One region of the Methylobacterium sp. WCS2018Hpa-22 genome, then DNA from elsewhere that is predicted to be linked to it. Evidence: predicted binding sites of a transcription regulator. Region 1 holds the regulator's gene; each other region holds the start of a gene.

The links. The regulator PhoB, encoded in region 1, activates phosphate uptake and scavenging genes when phosphate is short. The targets are predictions, from matches to a motif close to TGTCATNNANCTGTCAT.
Region 2: RQI43_RS14285 (inorganic phosphate transporter) is a predicted target of PhoB. The motif match lies at 2,639-2,655, and genes of this name have one in related genera.
Region 3: RQI43_RS09775 (ceramide glucosyltransferase) is a predicted target of PhoB. The motif match lies at 2,447-2,463, and genes of this name have one in related genera.
Region 4: RQI43_RS15490 (CorA family divalent cation transporter) is a predicted target of PhoB. The motif match lies at 1,184-1,200, and genes of this name have one in related genera.

Annotation. Positions count from the first base shown of each region.
Region 1 is NZ_JAVTJA010000022.1:67,891-72,207, forward strand. Features, by position in the region: gene pstA (phosphate ABC transporter permease PstA) at 1-339, shown strand, start outside; gene pstB (phosphate ABC transporter ATP-binding protein PstB) at 386-1,204, shown strand; gene phoU (phosphate signaling complex protein PhoU) at 1,291-2,016, shown strand; gene phoB (phosphate regulon transcriptional regulator PhoB) at 2,105-2,806, shown strand; gene RQI43_RS22410 (helix-turn-helix domain-containing protein) at 3,278-3,730, opposite strand; gene RQI43_RS22415 (MFS transporter) at 3,836-4,317, shown strand, end outside.
Region 2 is NZ_JAVTJA010000009.1:224,122-228,438, reverse strand. Features, by position in the region: gene RQI43_RS14295 (hypothetical protein) at 1-94, opposite strand, end outside; gene RQI43_RS14290 (HAD domain-containing protein) at 282-842, opposite strand; gene RQI43_RS14285 (inorganic phosphate transporter) at 951-2,588, opposite strand; gene RQI43_RS14280 (LysR family transcriptional regulator) at 2,868-3,770, opposite strand; gene RQI43_RS14275 (DoxX family protein) at 3,895-4,296, shown strand.
Region 3 is NZ_JAVTJA010000006.1:76,627-80,943, forward strand. Features, by position in the region: gene eat (ethanolamine permease) at 1-872, opposite strand, end outside; gene RQI43_RS09775 (ceramide glucosyltransferase) at 1,217-2,377, opposite strand; gene RQI43_RS09780 (histone deacetylase) at 2,574-3,473, shown strand; gene RQI43_RS09785 (TetR/AcrR family transcriptional regulator) at 3,480-4,073, opposite strand; gene RQI43_RS09790 (efflux RND transporter periplasmic adaptor subunit) at 4,162-4,317, shown strand, end outside.
Region 4 is NZ_JAVTJA010000011.1:3,208-7,524, reverse strand. Features, by position in the region: gene RQI43_RS15495 (Orn/Lys/Arg decarboxylase N-terminal domain-containing protein) at 1-27, opposite strand, end outside; gene RQI43_RS15490 (CorA family divalent cation transporter) at 89-1,117, opposite strand; gene RQI43_RS15485 (M10 family metallopeptidase C-terminal domain-containing protein) at 1,707-2,348, opposite strand; gene RQI43_RS15480 (hypothetical protein) at 2,681-2,875, opposite strand; gene RQI43_RS15475 (SWIM zinc finger family protein) at 3,454-4,317, shown strand, end outside.

The sequences.
Region 1 (4,317 bases):
GCCGGCGCGGCCCTCGGTGCCCCGCCCTCCATCGTCATCAAGAGCATCACCTGGCGCGGCGCCAGCGCCGGCATCGTGACCGGCATCATCCTGGCGCTCGCCCGCATCGCCGGCGAGACCGCGCCGCTGCTCTTCACCGCGCTCAACAACAACAGCTGGTTCTCGCCCAACCTCATGGGCGGCATCCCCAACCTTCCGGTGATGATCTACCAGTTCGCACTCTCGCCCTACTCGAACTGGCAGCAGCTCGCCTGGGCCGGCGCCCTCCTCATCACCGCTACGATCCTCGCCCTGTCGATCGTGGCCCGCTTCGTCATCAAGAGCGAGCGGGCGCGCTGATCCCGCGCCCCCGTCCCACCCCGTTTTCGACAAGGACACGCATCCGATGAACGCCGCTCCCGCGATCACGCAGGCCCAGCTGACCGGTCGCCACCAGGCCGACGATCAGGCCCCCATCCGCATCGCTGTGAAGGACCTGAACTTCTATTACGGCTCGTTCCACGGCCTGAAGTCGGTAAACCTCAACTTCCACGACCGCCAGGTCACCGCCCTGATCGGCCCGTCGGGCTGCGGGAAGTCGACCCTGCTGCGGACCTTCAACCGCATCTACAGCCTCTATCCGGAGCAGCGCGCCGAGGGTGAGATCCTCCTCGACGGGCAGAACGTGCTCGATTCGAAGGTCGATCTGAACGAGCTGCGCTCGCGCATCGGCATGGTGTTCCAGAAGCCGACGCCCTTCCCGATGTCGATCTACGACAACGTCGCCTTCGGCCTGCGTCTCTACGAGAAGCTGCCCAAGGCCGATCTCGACGTGCGCGTCGAGGAATCCTTGCGCAAGGCCGCCCTCTGGGACGAGGTGAAGGACAAGCTCAAGCAATCCGGCATGGGTCTCTCCGGCGGTCAGCAGCAGCGTCTCTGCATCGCCCGCACCGTCGCCCAGCGTCCCGAGGTGATCCTGTTCGACGAGCCGACCTCGGCCCTCGACCCGATCTCCACGGGCCGCATCGAGGAGCTGATCGAGCAGCTGCGCTCGGAATTCACGATCGTCATCGTGACCCACAACATGCAGCAGGCCGCGCGCATCTCGCAGTTCACGGCGTTCATGTATCTTGGCGAGCTGGTCGAATTCGGCCCGACGACACGGATCTTCATGAACCCCGAGAAGCGCCAGACCCAGGACTACATCACCGGCCGCTTCGGCTGAGCCCGCCGGGGCCGCGTTCCGCGGCACCGGTCCCGATCCTATGCGATGCGGGCTGCCAGGGGCGGCCTCGGTCGAGGAGTGCGAGCATGCCCAACCACATCGTCAGTTCCTACGACACGGAACTGGAAAACCTGCGCCGCTCGATTTCCGAGATGGGCGGGATCGCCGAGAAGATGATGACCGATTCCGGCAATGCCCTGGTGCGCCGGGACGTACCCCTGGCCCAGGCTGTCATCGCCGCCGACAAGCGTCTGGACGCGATCCAGCACGAGGTCGAGGAGCGGGCGATCCTGCTCATCGCCAAGCGCCAGCCGCTGTCCATCGACCTGCGCGAGACGGTATCGGCGATCCGCGTCTCGAACGATCTCGAGCGGATCGGCGACCTGTCGAAGAACGTCGCCAAGCGCGTGGTCGCCATCGCCGATCAGATCCAGCCGCAGAAGATCGTCATCGGCGTCCAGCATATGGGCGATCTGGTGCAGGAGCAGCTGAAGGACGTCCTCGACGCCTATGGCAGCCAGGACGTGAAGGCCGCCCTCGACGTGTGGGAGCGCGACGATTCCATCGACGCCCTCTACAACTCGCTCTTCCGCGAGCTCCTGACCTACATGATGGAAGATCCGCGCAACATCTCGTTCTGCACGCATCTCCTGTTCTGCGCCAAGAACATCGAGCGGATCGGCGATCACACCACCAACATCGCCGAGACGATCCATTATCTCGTCACCGGCACGAACGAGCTCGCCGAGCGGGACCGCCCGAAGAACGACGCGTCGAACTACGCCACCGTGTCGATGCCCGCCAGCGCCTGATCGCTGCCCCTGCCGGCCGCTCCAGCACACGCTCGGCGCGGCCGTCGCGTCCATCCGGGACGGTCGCCATCACCCTGAAAACATCCGCATGAACACGCGCATCCTGATCGTCGAGGACGAGGAGGCCCTCACTCTCCTCCTCCGCTACAACCTGGAAGCGGAGGGCTTCGTCGTCGATTCCGCCGCGCGGGGCGACGAGGCCGATCTGCGTCTTCAGGAGCAGGTTCCCGATCTCGTCCTGCTCGATTGGATGATGCCCGGCCTGTCCGGCATCGAGCTGTGCCGCCGCATCCGCGCACGGCGGGAGACCGAGCGGCTGCCGGTGATCATGCTGACGGCGCGGGGCGAGGAGGGCGACCGCATCCGTGGCCTCGGCACCGGCGCCGACGATTACATCGTCAAGCCGTTCTCGGTGCCGGAGCTCCTCGCGCGGGTGCGTGCGCTCCTGCGCCGGGCCAAGCCGACCCATGTGTCGGACCTGCTGGTGGCCGGCAATATCGAACTCGACCGGGTCAGCCACCGCATCCGCCGGCAGGGCCGCGAGATCCATCTCGGGCCCACCGAGTTCAAGCTCCTCGAATTCCTGATGCAGAGCCCCGGCCGCGTGTTCTCGCGCGAGCAGCTGCTCGACGGGGTCTGGGGCCACGACGTCTATATCGACGAGCGCACGGTGGACGTCCATGTGGGCCGCCTGCGCAAGGCGATCAACCGCCCGCGCCAGAGCGACCCGATCCGCACCGTGCGCGGCTCCGGCTATTCCTTCGACGAGATGTTCTCCACGGACGAGTGAGGCCACGGCCGGCTTCGCGCCGCTCCGTCCGGAAAGAGCGTCCCCAACGTGACGATGGCGGGTCGCCTTGCCTCCGGGCGATCCTCGCGAACCGATGCCATTCCGGCCGCCACGAGATAGCGCGTTCGATCTCGGACGTCTGTCCGTTCCGGCATGTGCTCGCCCCGGGGGGCTCAGGCATTCACCCATCTGGCGGGCAGCATGAGTTCCCCTCCTTTTCCAGGGGACGGGTGGCGGTCGCGCCTGTCGAATCTTCCTGGATAGAGGGAACAGCCGTCGGGCAGATGTCTGAATCCGTCAGACCTGCTGGCGGAACTCCGACGTTTGGTGCCCGCTGCCGGGTCCGCTTTCGACCCGACGTCGACGGGCCCTGCGGCCGCCGCCATCCGCTGAGAGCGGACATTGATCATGGGCTGAAACGACCGCTCCAACATGCGGTTTATCCGCTTTCGATGTCGCTACGTCACCTTGTCAGGTGACGTCGGGCTTCAGCACCCGCGTGTCATACCAACCGAGACGACGGTCATCGGCGGATCGCAAGGTGAGTTGAGCGACCGGAGCCCCGACTTCACGATCGACCAAGCGAGACCGGCGATCGGTCGGCCCATAGAGATGAGCCTCCCCCCATTGTCGAAGCGCGACGATGACGAGGAAAAGGCCGCGCCCCTTCTCCGTCAGGACGTATTCCCGGTAGGCGGTCCCGTCCGAGGCGGGCGCCGTCTCCAGAATTCCCCGTTCGGTCAGGTCGCGAAGGCGGGTCGCCAACATACCCTTGGCGATGCCGAGACCAGTCTGGAACTCACTGAAGCGCCGCACACCGTCGAAAGCATCGCGGATGATGAGGAGCGACCACCAGTCGCCAATGACATCGAGCGCGCGCGCAACCGGGCACCCGGCGTTCCAGAGGCTGACGCGCTTTGCCACGAAGGTACGCTCCCGTTCCAAGCTGGTCTCAATTTAGAACTGGAATGGGCCGGTCACAAGTGGTCTCAAGATAAAACCAGATCGGATGTCATCGACAGGACCGCCATGACGCACGGAAGAGATGAGCGAACCTCTACCGAGCCGGAGGGGGCCTTGCCCAGGACGACGATCCTGATTTTCGCCGTCGCCGCCGGCTTGGGCGTCGCCAACATCTACTACGCCCAGCCCCTGCTCGATGCGATGGCGCAGGAGTTCGGCATCTCGCCTGCCGCGATCGGGCTCGTGGTGACCCTGACCCAGGTCGGCTACGGGCTGGGCTTGATCTTCATCGTGCCGCTCGGCGATCTCATCGACCGCCGTCGCCTCATCCTCGGCCAGGGGCTTCTGTCGGTGCTCGCGCTGGTGGCGGTGGCCACGGCCAAGTCCGGAGCGATCCTGTTCGCCGGCATGGCGGCGGTTGGGTTGCTCGCCGTCGTGGTTCAGGTTCTGGTCGCATTCGCCGCGACGCTCGCGACACCGACCGAACGAGGTCGGGTGGTCGGTACAGTCACGAGCGGCATCGTGATCGGCATCCTGGCGGCGCGCTT
Region 2 (4,317 bases), on a different contig from region 1:
GCGCGGCATAGGCCTCCGCGGCGGACCGTTCGGCGATACCCAGGACCGCGAGCGAAGGACTGGACGTCCTTCCGTGAGTTCTGAACCCGAACATCGCAGCCACTCCTTCCTGCCGAACGACAATCCGACGCGACGCGCTCTCAGCAGCCGCACAGGTGCGGCGTCGAGGCGGGACCGGACGGGCAGGTCCGGCAAAGGTCCAGGAGACCCTGTCGATGTCGGGGGCAGCGTGACGCGGGTGTCACTCCACTGTCATGGAATGACCGGTGCTTTCGAAAAGTTCAATCCCTATGGGGAAGTAAATCGGCGGTGCGTGGGAATGAGCCAATCTGACCCATCATTGCTCGAGGAGCCGCCATCCCCGCCAGCAGGTCGCGGGCCAGGATCCCCTCCGCCTCGCTTAGTCCAAGCTCTGCAACGGGACGAACGTGCCGACCCGCATGGGCCGGGCCGACCTCTACGTCGTCGAGGACGAGATAGTGCGTGATGTGGTTCCGGCTCGCGTGTTCGGTGATCTCATCACCGCGCCCGGCTTGCTCGGCGGGAAGCATCGCGCCCGTTTCGGCATTCCTGCTCGTCGGCAGGATGGCCGTCCGCCAGTCCGGGTGAAAGCAGTCCTCGGATAGGCCGGCTTCCACCAGTGTCGGGCGGCAATCGTCGACGCGCCATGTGGACGACACGACCACCTTCGCGTCGAACTCCCGTACGAGGGCGGCAACGAGGGCGACCTGGGTCGGGTTGAGCCTGTCCTTCCCGGCTTGCCGTTGAAAGTCCACCGTCGTGACGACGCCGTCCACGTCGAGGTAGATCGTCAGCGCTCCCGCCCCTGTTCGTTCGCTCAAGGGGCCAGTCCCGTTTCGTGAAGCAACCCTGCTTCGGCCGTGGACGCCTACCGCGGGACGCTGCGATCGTCCAGCATCGGGGTCCCGGCCGGCCACGTCGAGGCGCCGCTAGAACACGTGCCGTAGGATGAAGAAGAGGACGCCCGCCAGGGTGATGGCGGCCGGCAGGGTCAGGACCCAGGCCAGCGCCATGTTGCGTACGGTCGACATCTGCAGGCCCGAACCGTTGGCGGCCATGGTGCCGGCGACGCCGCTCGACAGGATGTGCGTGGTCGAGACTGGCAGACCGTAGAGTTCGGCGAGACCGATGGTGCCGGCGGCGACCATCTCGGCGGAAGCGCCCTGCGCGTAGGTGAGATGGGTCTTCCCGATTCTCTCGCCCACGGTGACGACGATGCGCTTCCAGCCGACCATCGTGCCGAGGCCGAGAGCCAGTGCGACGCAGACCTTGACCCAAGTCGGGATGTAGCGTGTCCCATCGTTGAGGAGGCCGGTATAGGCCTTCAGGGTACCGGCCTCGGTTTCCGAGAATGTCGCGCCGTTCTTCGGCAGGAGCCGGATCGCGTCGGCGGCGAGATACATGTCGTTGCGCAGGTTCGACGTCGCCGCAGCCGGCACCTGCTTGATGGCGCCGTAGGCCTTCACGTTATCGGCGATGTCGGTGGAGAGCGCGGCGAGGGCCCCGTACACGGCAGGCTGGTTCAGGTCCTTGGACTTGAGAGCTTCCGAGACTTGCTTGCGGGCCTCGGCGGCGTCAGGCTTCGGCGCGTTCCCGGCATGGCTGGCGAATACCGTGCTGGCGTTCTGGGAGGTCTGGATGAAGGCCGGGGTGGTGTCGTCCGCCATCGTGCGGTTGAGGGCGTAGGCGGTGGGGGCGGCGCCGATGAGGATGAGCATGATCAGGCCCATGCCCTTCTGGCCGTCATTGCCGCCATGGAAGAACGACACGAGCGTGCAGGTCAGGATCAGAAGGCTGCGAATCCACAAAGGCGGCGGGGTTTCGCCCTTGGGGGCCTCGTAGAGATCCTTGCGCCGCACGGTGAATTTGAGGGCCAGCAGCAGCAGGGCGGCGGCGACGAACCCGATGACGGGGCTGAACAGCAGCGCCTTGAACACGCCCAGGGCCTGCGCCCAGTCGACGCCCGAGGTTGCCTGTCCCTCGGGGGCCATCAACTGGTTGGCGAGGCCGACGCCGATGACCGATCCGATCAGGGCATGGGACGACGAGTTCGGCAGGCCGAAAGCCCAGGTGCCCAGGTTCCAGAGGATCGCGGCGATGAGCAGCGCGAAGATCATGGCGTAACCGGCCGACGACCCGACCTGCAGGATCAGTTCCACCGGCAGCAGGGTGACGATGGCATAGGCCACGGCGCCGGAAGACAGCATCACACCGAGGAAGTTGAAGGCGCCCGACCAGATGACCGCGACGAGCGGCGGCATCGAGTGAGTATAGATCACGGTGGCCACGGCATTGGCGGTGTCGTGGAACCCGTTCACGAACTCGAAGGCCAGAGCGATGAGCAGAGCCAGTCCGAGCAGCACGAAGGCGCCGATGGCGAGAGGCGACTGCCCCACCGCGTTCATGTCGGTCACGAGGCTGTAGAGCGCGTAGCCCAGTCCGGCGACCAGGACGAGCAGGAAGGCGATGACGCCGCCCGGATGAATGCCGTGGTCGAGCTTTGGCCCCGTGGCGGGCGCCTTGGCGCCCTGCGGCAGGCCGGTCGGAGCAGCAACGGCGTCGGACATGATGGCCTCAGGACCCGGGGGATCAACGATCCTGCCAGTAGGTCGCGCTCATAACAGTCCTGTGACATGCATTCAAAAAGCACCGATGGCGCTGGATTAAAGTCATCGACATGAACGTACGACGCGAACTCGCTCCGTGAAGCGTGCCAAGTGCAGGCGCTGCTCAACGTTGTCCGAATCCGTCCGGCCCTGTCGGATGGAACGACCACCTTTTTTCTTTGACTCTGACCTCGACCAATCTGCCGGCGCGGAGGCGTTCGTCGCTCATCATTGTTGGCGTCACTGGCCCGTGTCGCCGCAACGCAATTGGGCAATGAGCCAGCGCCCGGCCGGTCCCGGAGGCCGTTCCATCGGGTATACGGCCCACATCGGCAGGAACAGGCCGCCCTTCGGCAAAGCGGCGATGTCGAGCCGCACGAGGTGTCCGACGGCGAGGTCATCCGCCACGACCTCCAGGGGCATCCCGCCCCATCCGAGCCCCGAGCGCAGGAAAGCATGCTTGGCTCCGAGATCGGCCAGCCGCCAGGTCCTTGGCGAGAACACGCCGAACTCGCGCCCCTTCGTCAGCTCGCTGCGGTCGGTCAGGACGAGTTGGACATGCTCGGCCAAGTCGGCGGTCGGGATCGTCCCAGTCCTGCGCGCGAGGGGATGGGCGGGCGAGGCGACCATGACCAGTTCGATCTGGCGCAACGGCTCGCGCGCAAGCTCGGGCGGCAGCAGGGGCGTGGCACCCGCGACCGCGAAAGCGCAGCGCCCGTCGAGGACCGGCGCGATCACCGCCCCCAGGGTCTCGACCTGGATGCGCAGGGGCGTGGAGGGAAAGGTCGGCTGGAACGCGGCCACGGCTTGCGTGAGCACTTGGAACGGGAACAGGACGTCCAGCACGATGCTGACTTCCGCCTCCAGGCCGCCGGCAAGGTCCCGGGCCTGGGCCTTGAACGTCTCGGCGGCCGCTACCGTCGCGCGTGCATGGGCGAGCAGCACGCGGCCCGCCTCAGTCAGGACCGGATAACGGTTCGAGCGGTCGAAGAGCTTGATGCCGGATTGCGTCTCCAGGTTTGCCAGAGACTGGCTGACCAGCGACTGCGCCCGCCCGAGCTTGCGTGCGGCTGCGGAGAAGCTGCCGGTATCAACCGCGGCGACGAAAGTCCGGAGTTGATCGAGGGTGAGTTGGTCGAGCATCCATCTGTCCAGGTGATGGTATGCATCGAAAGATATAGGCTTCGATGGGGGATGGAAGGGGCCTACGGCTTAGCGCACAGCCGAGCCGGTCCGGAGTTCGGCGACATCGAACTGGATGTTCCTCATGTCACAGACCCTCACGGCCACCTCTGCTCCGTCGCGCAAGCTCACCATTGCGACATGGTCGTTGCAGATCCTGCTCGCTCTCGTGTTCCTGGCGGCGGGCGGCGCCAAACTCGCCGGGGTGCCGATGATGGTGCAGGTCTATGACCTCATCGGCGTCGGCCAATGGTTCCGCATCGTCACCGGCCTCGTGGAAGTCGCAGGCGCCGTCGCCCTCCTGATCCCCGGCTACGCGGCCTTTGCCGCCCTCTGGCTGGCCTGCACCATGGTCGGTGCCATCATCGCCCATCTGGTCGTTCTACCCACGCCGGTGGCCCCGGCTGCCGTGCTGCTTGCCCTCACCGGAACCCTGACCTGGCTGCGCCGAGACCAGGTCCTCTCGGTCCTGGGGCGCCGTCGCTGAGTAAGGGGCCGTTGCCCGGGA
Region 3 (4,317 bases), on a different contig from region 1:
AGGCCGAACAGGCCGAGCCAGACCAGCATGTGCAGCCAGCCGCTCGACTCGCCCACCACCGTCTTCATGGCCTGGGGCAGCGGGTCGTTGAGGTTGCTCAGGGTGCGCCAGTCGCCCGAGCCGCCGGCGAAGATCATCACGCCGAAGGCGAGGACGGTAAGCGTCAGCACGCCGGTGATGTAGGCGATGGGGATCGTGCGCTTGGGGTCCTTGGCCTCTTCCGCCGCCATGGCGACGCCTTCGATGGCGAGGAAGAACCAGATGGCGAAGGGAATGGCCGCGAACATGCCGCCGATCGCGGCGAGGCTGAATGTGGATTCCCCGGCCCAGCCATGGGCGGCGAAATTGGTGAAGCTGAAGGCGGGGGCGACGACGCCCATGAACACCAGCAACTCACCCACCGCCAGGATGGTCACGAACAGCTCGAACGTGGCGGCGATCTGAACGCCGACGATGTTGAGGGTCATGAAAATCAGGTAGGCGGCGAGCGCTGCGTGTTTCGGGTCGAGGCCCGGAAACTGGACGTTGAGATAGGCGCCGATGGCGAGCGCGATGGCGGGCGGCGCGAATACGAATTCGATCAACGTCGCATAGCCGGCGATGCAGCCGCCGATGGGGCCGAAGGCGCGCCGGCTATAGGCGAAGGGGCCGCCGGCCTGCGGAATGGCCGTGGTGAGTTCGGTGAAGCTGAAGATGAAGGCGACGTACATCGCCGCGATGAAGGTCGTCGTCACCAGGAAGCCGAGCGTGCCGGCGCTGGCCCAGCCGTAGCTCCAGCCGAAATACTCGCCCGAGATCACGAGGCCGACGGCGATGCCCCAGAGATGGAACGCGTTCAGGCCCTTATGCAGGCCGGTGGATTCGCTTTGCATGGTGGGTTCCCGTCATCGGCGAAGGCTGCCGTCGGGGAATGGCCAAGCAAGAGTTTTGCCGTACGATAAAGAGGGCGTGCGACGCCGGTATCCGGTTAGGGCATCGAACTCAGGTGAGAGCGCTATCGCGTGATATTCGTGGACATATCTCCGTCATTCCGGGTCGCCGACGGCGAGCCCGGAATCCAGAACCACCGAGGCTGCCATGTCGAGCACAGGTTGAGGCTCTGGGTTCCGGGCTCCGCTCCGCGGACCCGGAATGACGGTGAGGGGACAAAACCCCGGAGGCCGTATCGAATAAGTCTGTGCCTTAAAGCCGAGTTCGGAGTCCGGCGTATCCGCCGTCAGGCCGCGGTGGCGCGGGTGCGCAGGCGCGGCGTCTCCTTGGGGCGGATGTCCATGGCGTTGCCGCGCCAGACGATGGCGCTCTGCATCCAGGCGCTGACCCACATGATGGGGAGGATGGCGTCGCGAAGCAGGAAGGCGAGGAAGAGCCGGGGCGAGCGGTGCCACCCGGCGCGGGCCGCGAGCGCGTATTCGGCCCCGTACCAGAGCATCGCCATGACGACGACGCCGATCAGGACTGGAGTGCAGGGAACGCAGAGGGCCGCGATCGCGAAGGGCAGCACCGTGCCGGAGCCGATCTCGGGCGCGAAGAAGTGCGGGAAGGTGACCCGGCGCAGACGCGCCCAGCGGACCTGCCGCGACCAGACCTCGCGGAACGCGCGGGTGCCCAGGGGCTGGTCGAAGGGCGAGGCCACGAGGTGGACCCGCTTGCCGGCCGCGCGAACGAGCTTCGTCGCCGCCGCATCCTCGGCGATCTCGGCGGCGAGCGCCCGGATGCCGCCATGCCCGTCCAGGAAGGGCTTGTGCCAGAGCATGCTCTTGCCCTGCGCGAAGCCGAGGCCGAGGCTTTCGCCGGTATATTGCCAGCGTGCCTGGAGCGTATTGAGGAAGGCGCATTCCAGTTCGGCGAAGAAACCGTGCGGCCGTGCGCCGATGGGCGTGGAGCAGACGAGGCCCGTATCGGGCCGCCACGAGGCCTGCAGCCTCTGCAGGTAATCGGGCGGCATCAGGACGTTGGAATCGGCCAGCACCACCCATTCGTGGCGGGCCGCCTCCCAGCCCCGCACGCAATTGTTGAGCTTGGGATTGTCGCTGATTCGCTCGTCGCCGACGATGAGCCGTGCCGGCACCGTGGGATGGGCCGCCATCAGGCGGTGCAGCAGCGGGACGATGGGATCGCGGTCATCGGCGACGCAGAAGATCAGCTCGTAATCCGGGTGGTCGAGATGGAAGCCGCGCTCGAGCATCTCCTCGCTGAACGCTTCGAGGCCGCAGACCGGGCGAACGAGGGAAATGGGCGCGGCGCTGGGAAAGCTCGGGGTCCCGCGATTCCGGCCAATGCGCCATGCGGCGATGGCGATGCTAAGGAGATTGACCGAGGTCAGTGCGGCACAGAGCGAGAGCGCGACGATCGCGCCGGTCTCGATACTGCCGAACATGCCGCGCTCCCTCCGGGCCTCCGCCACCTGACGGAACCAGCCCCTGCCCAAGGCCGTAACAGACGGGCTATTTCAGTCGTATGACAGCGGCGCGGCCCCGATCTGCCGCCCGCCAGAGGGAAGGCTAGGGCGTGAGCGAGACGAGACCCTTGGCCGTTCGCGGAACTGCCGTTCGGCCCGGTCGGTTCGACCCGGCATGACCCCGCCCATCGTCGTCCACCCTGCCTATCAGGCCGTCCTGCCGGAGGGGCATCGCTTTCCGATGCGGAAATATGGCCGTCTCGCCGAAACGCTCGCGGCGCTCGGCCTCGCCCCCGCCGGTTTCGTCAGACCGGAGCCGGCCGACGCGGACATGCTGAAGCGCGCGCATCGATCGGATTACGTCGATGCCGTCCTGTCCTGCTCGGTCTCGCGGGAAATCGAGCGCGAGATCGGCCTTCCGGTGGATGAGAGCGTCGTGGCCCGCTCGTGTGCCTCGGCCGGCGGCACCCTCGCGGCGGCGCGGCTCGCGCTGGAGCATGGCCTCGCAGGCAGCGCCGCCGGCGGAAGCCACCATGCGCGGCGGGAGACCGGCGCGGGTTTCTGCGTGTTCAACGACGTCGCCGTCGCCGCCCTGGCGCTTCAGGACGAGGGCACGATCCGCCGGGCGCTGGTGGTCGATTGCGACGTGCATCAGGGCGACGGCACCGCCGATTGCCTCGCCGGCTCACCGGACCTGTTCACGTTCTCGGTCCATGCGGAAAAGAACTACCCGACGCGCAAGATCCCCGGCGACCTCGATCTGGGCTTGGTCGATGGCGTCGACGACGCGGCCTACGCGGCCGTTCTGGCGGCGCATCTGCCGGGCCTGCTCGACGGCCTCTCGCCGGACATCGTGTTCTACAATGCCGGGGTCGATCCGCACATGGACGACCGGCTCGGGCGACTGGCCCTCACCGATGCGGGCCTCGCCGCACGGGATCGCTACGTCATCGGAGAAGCACGCCGGCGTCGCATTCCCCTCGTGGCTGTGATCGGCGGCGGCTATGCCACCGATATCGACGCCCTGGCCGCCCGCCACGCCCTCGTCTTCCAGGCCATGGCCGCCCTCGCGTGAAGCCGCTCAGGGCGTCCCGCACGCATCCGGAGGGATCTCGCCCTCGGTCACGCAGCGCGCCACCTTTTCGAGGCCGTCGAAGAGCCGTTCGAGCTGCGCGCCCTCCATGGAATGGAAGCCCAGCGTCCGGGTGATCAGCAACCCCAGTGTCGAGAACACCAAAGCTGCGCCGATCCCCGGACAGGTCTCGATCTTCTCGAGGCCGGCGAGCCGTTCGCGGAGGAACGCGTTGAAGCCGGCGAATGCCTCGGGATTTTCTGCGGAGGCCAGAAGGAAGGCCCGCGGGAAGCCCTCTTCCTCAGCGTAGACCTGCCTCGCATGGGCGATCAGCGCGAGGGGGAGGGCCGAGGGACCCGGAACCTGCTCCGCTTCGAGCCGGGCAATGCCCTCCTTGACCTCCTTCAGCTTGCGCTCGGCCATGGCCGTGATGAGCGCTTCCTTCGAGGAGAAATGGTGGAGGACCCCGCCCTTGCTCAGGCCCGCCTCCGCCGCGACCGCGTCGATCGTCAAGGTGCGCGTACCCGCACGACGGATCAGGCTCTCGGCCGCATCGAGGATGATGCTTGCCCGGTCCTCGCGCCGTGTGCGCGGCTTTGCCATGTCATTGCCTTTTAGAAACCGTCTGGACGGTCTGTAAGATACCCGATAGAGAAGCGGTTCGATAGAGCTTATCCGGAATGGGGTCGTGGTGTCTGGTCTGACCAAGTCCATTCGACGAATCCGTGGCGCGGGGGCGGTCACCCTCCTCGGCCTTGCGGTCTCGGCCTCGCTTCCGGCTTCTGCCAAGGAGGCGGAGGACGTCTCCGCTGCCGGCGCGGCCAAGCAGAGCCTCGCCATCGTCCGG
Region 4 (4,317 bases), on a different contig from region 1:
CACGGTGAAGCGGCGAAAGAAGTCCATGCGGGGGAAGGCTCCGGTGGTCGGATGAATCGAGGGTGTGTGGGCGCGTTCGCGTTCGGGATCAACCAGGCCGGCCGGCGAGATTGAGCCGGCGGATGACGACATAGACGGCCAGCGCCGCGAGCGCGCCGATGATCAGGGCGATCATGGAGCCGCTGTCGGATTCGGAAAAGAACAGGCCCTTGGTGTTCATGCCGAAGACGCCCGTGACCAGGGTGGGCGGCAGAAACAGGGCCGTGAGGATGGAGAGGGTGAAGAGCTGGCGGTTGGTCAGCGCGGTCGTGCGGGCGGCGATCTCATCCTGGAGAAGCCGGCTGCGCTCGGACAGGACATGCATGTCCCGGTGGAGCGAATCGAGGCGCTGGACCACGCGCGCCGCCATGGCGCCGACGGCTTCCGGCAATTGGTCGCCCTCCATGGCGGCCTCATCCTCGAGCCGGTGGAACACCGCGCGTAAGCCGGCGAGTTGACGGTGGGAGCGCACGGATTGGCGGCGGATCGGTCCCAACGGCCTGGCATCGTCGGCCTTGGCCTCGTCGAGCATGTCGTCCTCGATGGCATCGAGGGAGGAAGACAGGCGATCGGACGTGGCATTGAGCGATGCGATGGTGCTGCCGACGAAGCGCTCCAGCAGCTTTGCCGGGCCGGGAACGAGGGTACCGGACAGGACCGCGTCGCGGGCGGCGACCGCGCAGGCCGTGGCATGGCGACGGCCACTGACCAGATAGCCTGGACCGAGAACGCAATGGAGGCGGCCGTTCGGCTCTTCGCTCGACGACCCGTCGAAAGCGCGTTCCCGGTCGGCGATGACGAAGCCGGCATGAGGGCCATCGACGACGACACGCTGATGCTCGTCGCGGGCGAAGGTTGCGGCGGCGAGACGGGGCGGGCCAAGGCGTCCCTCAAGGATCAGCGCCTCGGTCCGCGCATCGACGAGATCGACGTGAAGCCAAACGAAGCCGTGTTCCGGGTCACCGAGGGAAGGAAGCTCGTCCCTCAGCGCAACCTGGCGTCCCCGTCCATCCGTGTCGAAGGCGAGGGCGAAGATCAGCCCCGGGAGGGACGATTCCTCAATGAGAAGATGCTGCATAATGCGTTCGCGGCGAACATGGCCGGCAAAATACCGGCTCACTATCGCGCTGGATCGCAAGGCTGGGCGACACTGTGATGACGACGAGGCGCGTCTGCTGCCATCGTATTCTCCCGATGGTTCAGACGACTCGCAGGGACGGGGCGGAGCGACGACGTCGATGGTCGAGCCGTGATTGGCCATCATGACGTGCATTCCGAGGGATCGCGCTGAGCGTCACCAGTCGCCTTCGCATCACGGCCGCCTGCGCGACATTCTTCGGTGAGCCTTGCTGGGCCAAGCGCTCGTGGAAGGGCATGCAGTGATGATGTACATCGCCTGTGCTTGCCGGCAGCATCTGCACTTCGCCGAGGTTCGTCGGACTGGGCGGAAAATAACGCCGCGTCGTCCGAGGTCTTCATCGTCGCTATTCGCGTCCAGCGTGCGGCAGGCCGTCGCTGGACATCTCTTCGGTTAGCTTCGTTCCGCCCCGTCCTGCATCCTCATTTCGTAAGACGATTCAGACTACCCTCTAGAAGTGAATTACCGACATACTACTAGATCAGGAGTCCAAAGTCCGCCCTACTCAAGGATCCTTTAGCAACATCTCTCAGGATGATACTGCTGCCAAGACCAAAATCATCGAACGTGACAAGAGTGTCCGCCCCCCGTTCAACATAGTAAGGTTGATATCCTCGAAGCTGCTCACGAGGGCTGACACGTCGAAATGATCGAAGCCCTTCGCAAAACCATAGACGTTATCCTTCCCAAAATTCATTTTGAAAGTGAAGGTATCAGCTCCCCCACCAGCATACAGCTTGTCGTTACCGGTGCCGCCATCGATCACCGTGTCACCCTCGCCGGCCCTGATGACATCGTTCCCCTTTGTCCCCGACACCGTGGCGAAGGTATCCTTGGCGTTCTGCAGGTTGACCGTGGTGCCTGCGGTCACGCCCGACAGATCGAGGGTTAGAGCTCCGCGCACATAGATCGTCTCGATACTCTTGAAGCTTGCGTCGGTGAACGTGAAAGTATCGGGTCCAAGAAGCAGGAGCCTGTCCTGCCCATCTTCCCCGTCGACCAGCGCTGGTGCATTGGTAACTGCCAGCTTGTCATTGCCGTCGCCGCTGATCAGTGTATCGGATGCTCTTAATCCCCGGAGGAAGTCGTTGCCGGCCAAGCCCGTCAGGATATTAATGCCACTATAGCCGATCAGGACGTCTTCGTATCGCCTACATGGCCGGCGAGGCACTTTGAGCCCTCGCTCCACCGGCGAATGACGCAGGATGGTGCCCCGCCGACATCGAATGCCATTCAGAATTGGTCATGGCTGCGGAACACTCGTCCGCTCCGACCCTGGACGATGTCGTTCCGCCGGGCCTCCGACGGTTCAAACCCGGATCGCCACGAGATCGGGGCCTCTCCCGCGTTGAGGGTCCGAACAGCGTTGAACCGAGGGCCGCGGCAAGGTGCGGGTTGGGCCGGAGCCCGCATGGGGAGAAAGGACATCCGCCGTCGGGAGATCGCCGGGCGGCACCGACAGGATCACCCCCGATCCCTGGACCGGATTTAGCCAGACAGGATCTAACGGTCCCTGTCCGCCTCCAGCTGTTTCATGAGCTCGGCAAGGCGAGGGTCGAGAGGCTCGTCGATCACGGGCTCGTAGAGGGCCTGCAACTCCTCGCCGAGACGCCGCCGGGTGGTCTCGGTCAGCGCGCTGTTGAGATCCCTGGTGCGCGGCCGGGGCCGGGCTGGCTCGCGATAGTCTTCAATGAGCATCGCCACTCCTTCGATAACACAAGAAATGTGAACGCCGGGATCGAAGATAGGTTCATATGTCGCTGTGAACGGGGTTTACCGCCCGAGGGAACGAGCGCGACGGAGATAGGCCCCTGAGTGCGAGAATACCTCCCGGCAGAAGTCAGCGCCTGCGTCGATCAGAAAGTCACAGCGTTGAGACTGCCCACAGAACTTCCGGTCACGGACGGGTTGCGCTCAGACCAGAATGACCCGTCGGGAGATTTTTTTGAGAATACCGAGCCATCGTTTTTACTTCGCAGACGACCATCGAACGAAACTGTAGCTAAGATATCGAGAGCACCTTTCGAGGTCGAGCGACGGCGGCGGGCTTGCTGATCGTTGACGAACGGACACCAGAGCACTGCCATCAGGGAGGACAAATACACCTCTGCGCCGCTTTTCTCATATATCGGCATTTCTGCCGCCTCTTTCTCACAGATGAAGATTTGTTTTATTCTTATTATAAACTTGAAATACAGATTTATGCTTGCGTTGCGGCTCGGGGCGGCTAGGCTCCCTCGAATCATCCAGCTTCGGAATCGCCGTCCCATCGCCATATGAGCCTCACTTCCGCGCAAATCCTCGACCTCGCTCCCGATGCGTCGAGCCGCAAGGCCGGGCAGGATCAGGCGAAGGCGGCCAAGTGGAGCGGGCTCGGGCGGGCAGGCGCCGTCGTCTGGGGCGAGATCAAGGGAAGCGGAGCGAACCCTTATCGCACGGTGGCCGATCTCTCCGGTCCAGCCTCGAAATGCACCTGCCCGAGCCGGAAATTTCCCTGCAAGCACGCAATCGGCCTGATGCTGGTAGATGCCGCCGCGCCGATCTCCGAGGCAGAACCGCCGGATTGGGTCGCCGCCTGGATCCGGGGGCGCGAGAGCCGCGCCGTCTCCGCCGAAACGCGGTCCCAGCAAGCCTCTGCCCCCGTCGACGAAAAGGGGCAGGCCAAGCGCCGTCAGGCCCGCGAGGACAAGGTCTCGGCGGCGCTCGATGAACTCGATCTCTGGCTCGGCGACCTGATGCGGCGCGGTCTCGCGACGGTGCGGCGCGAGACCTATGCCTTCTGGGACCGCATGGCGGGACGCCTCGTCGATGGACAGGCCCCGGGCCTCGCCCGCAGGGTCCGGGCCATGCCGGGCCTCATCGCGGCCGCGCCCGGCTCTGCCGCGCGTCCGGAGGCGGCCCTTGCCCTCGCCCTCGGCCGCCTGTCCCTGCTGGCCCGGGCCGCCCGGCGTCTGGAACGGCTCACGCCCGAACAGGCAGCGGGCGTCCGCGCGGCCATCGGCTATCCCGTGACCACCGAGGAGATGGCGGCACGTCCGGGTCTCGTCGACGAGTGGGCCGTCCTCGCGCATGCGGTGGAGGACGAGGACAAGCTCACCGCCCGCACCGTCTGGCTCGCCGGACGGACGAGTGGCGCCATG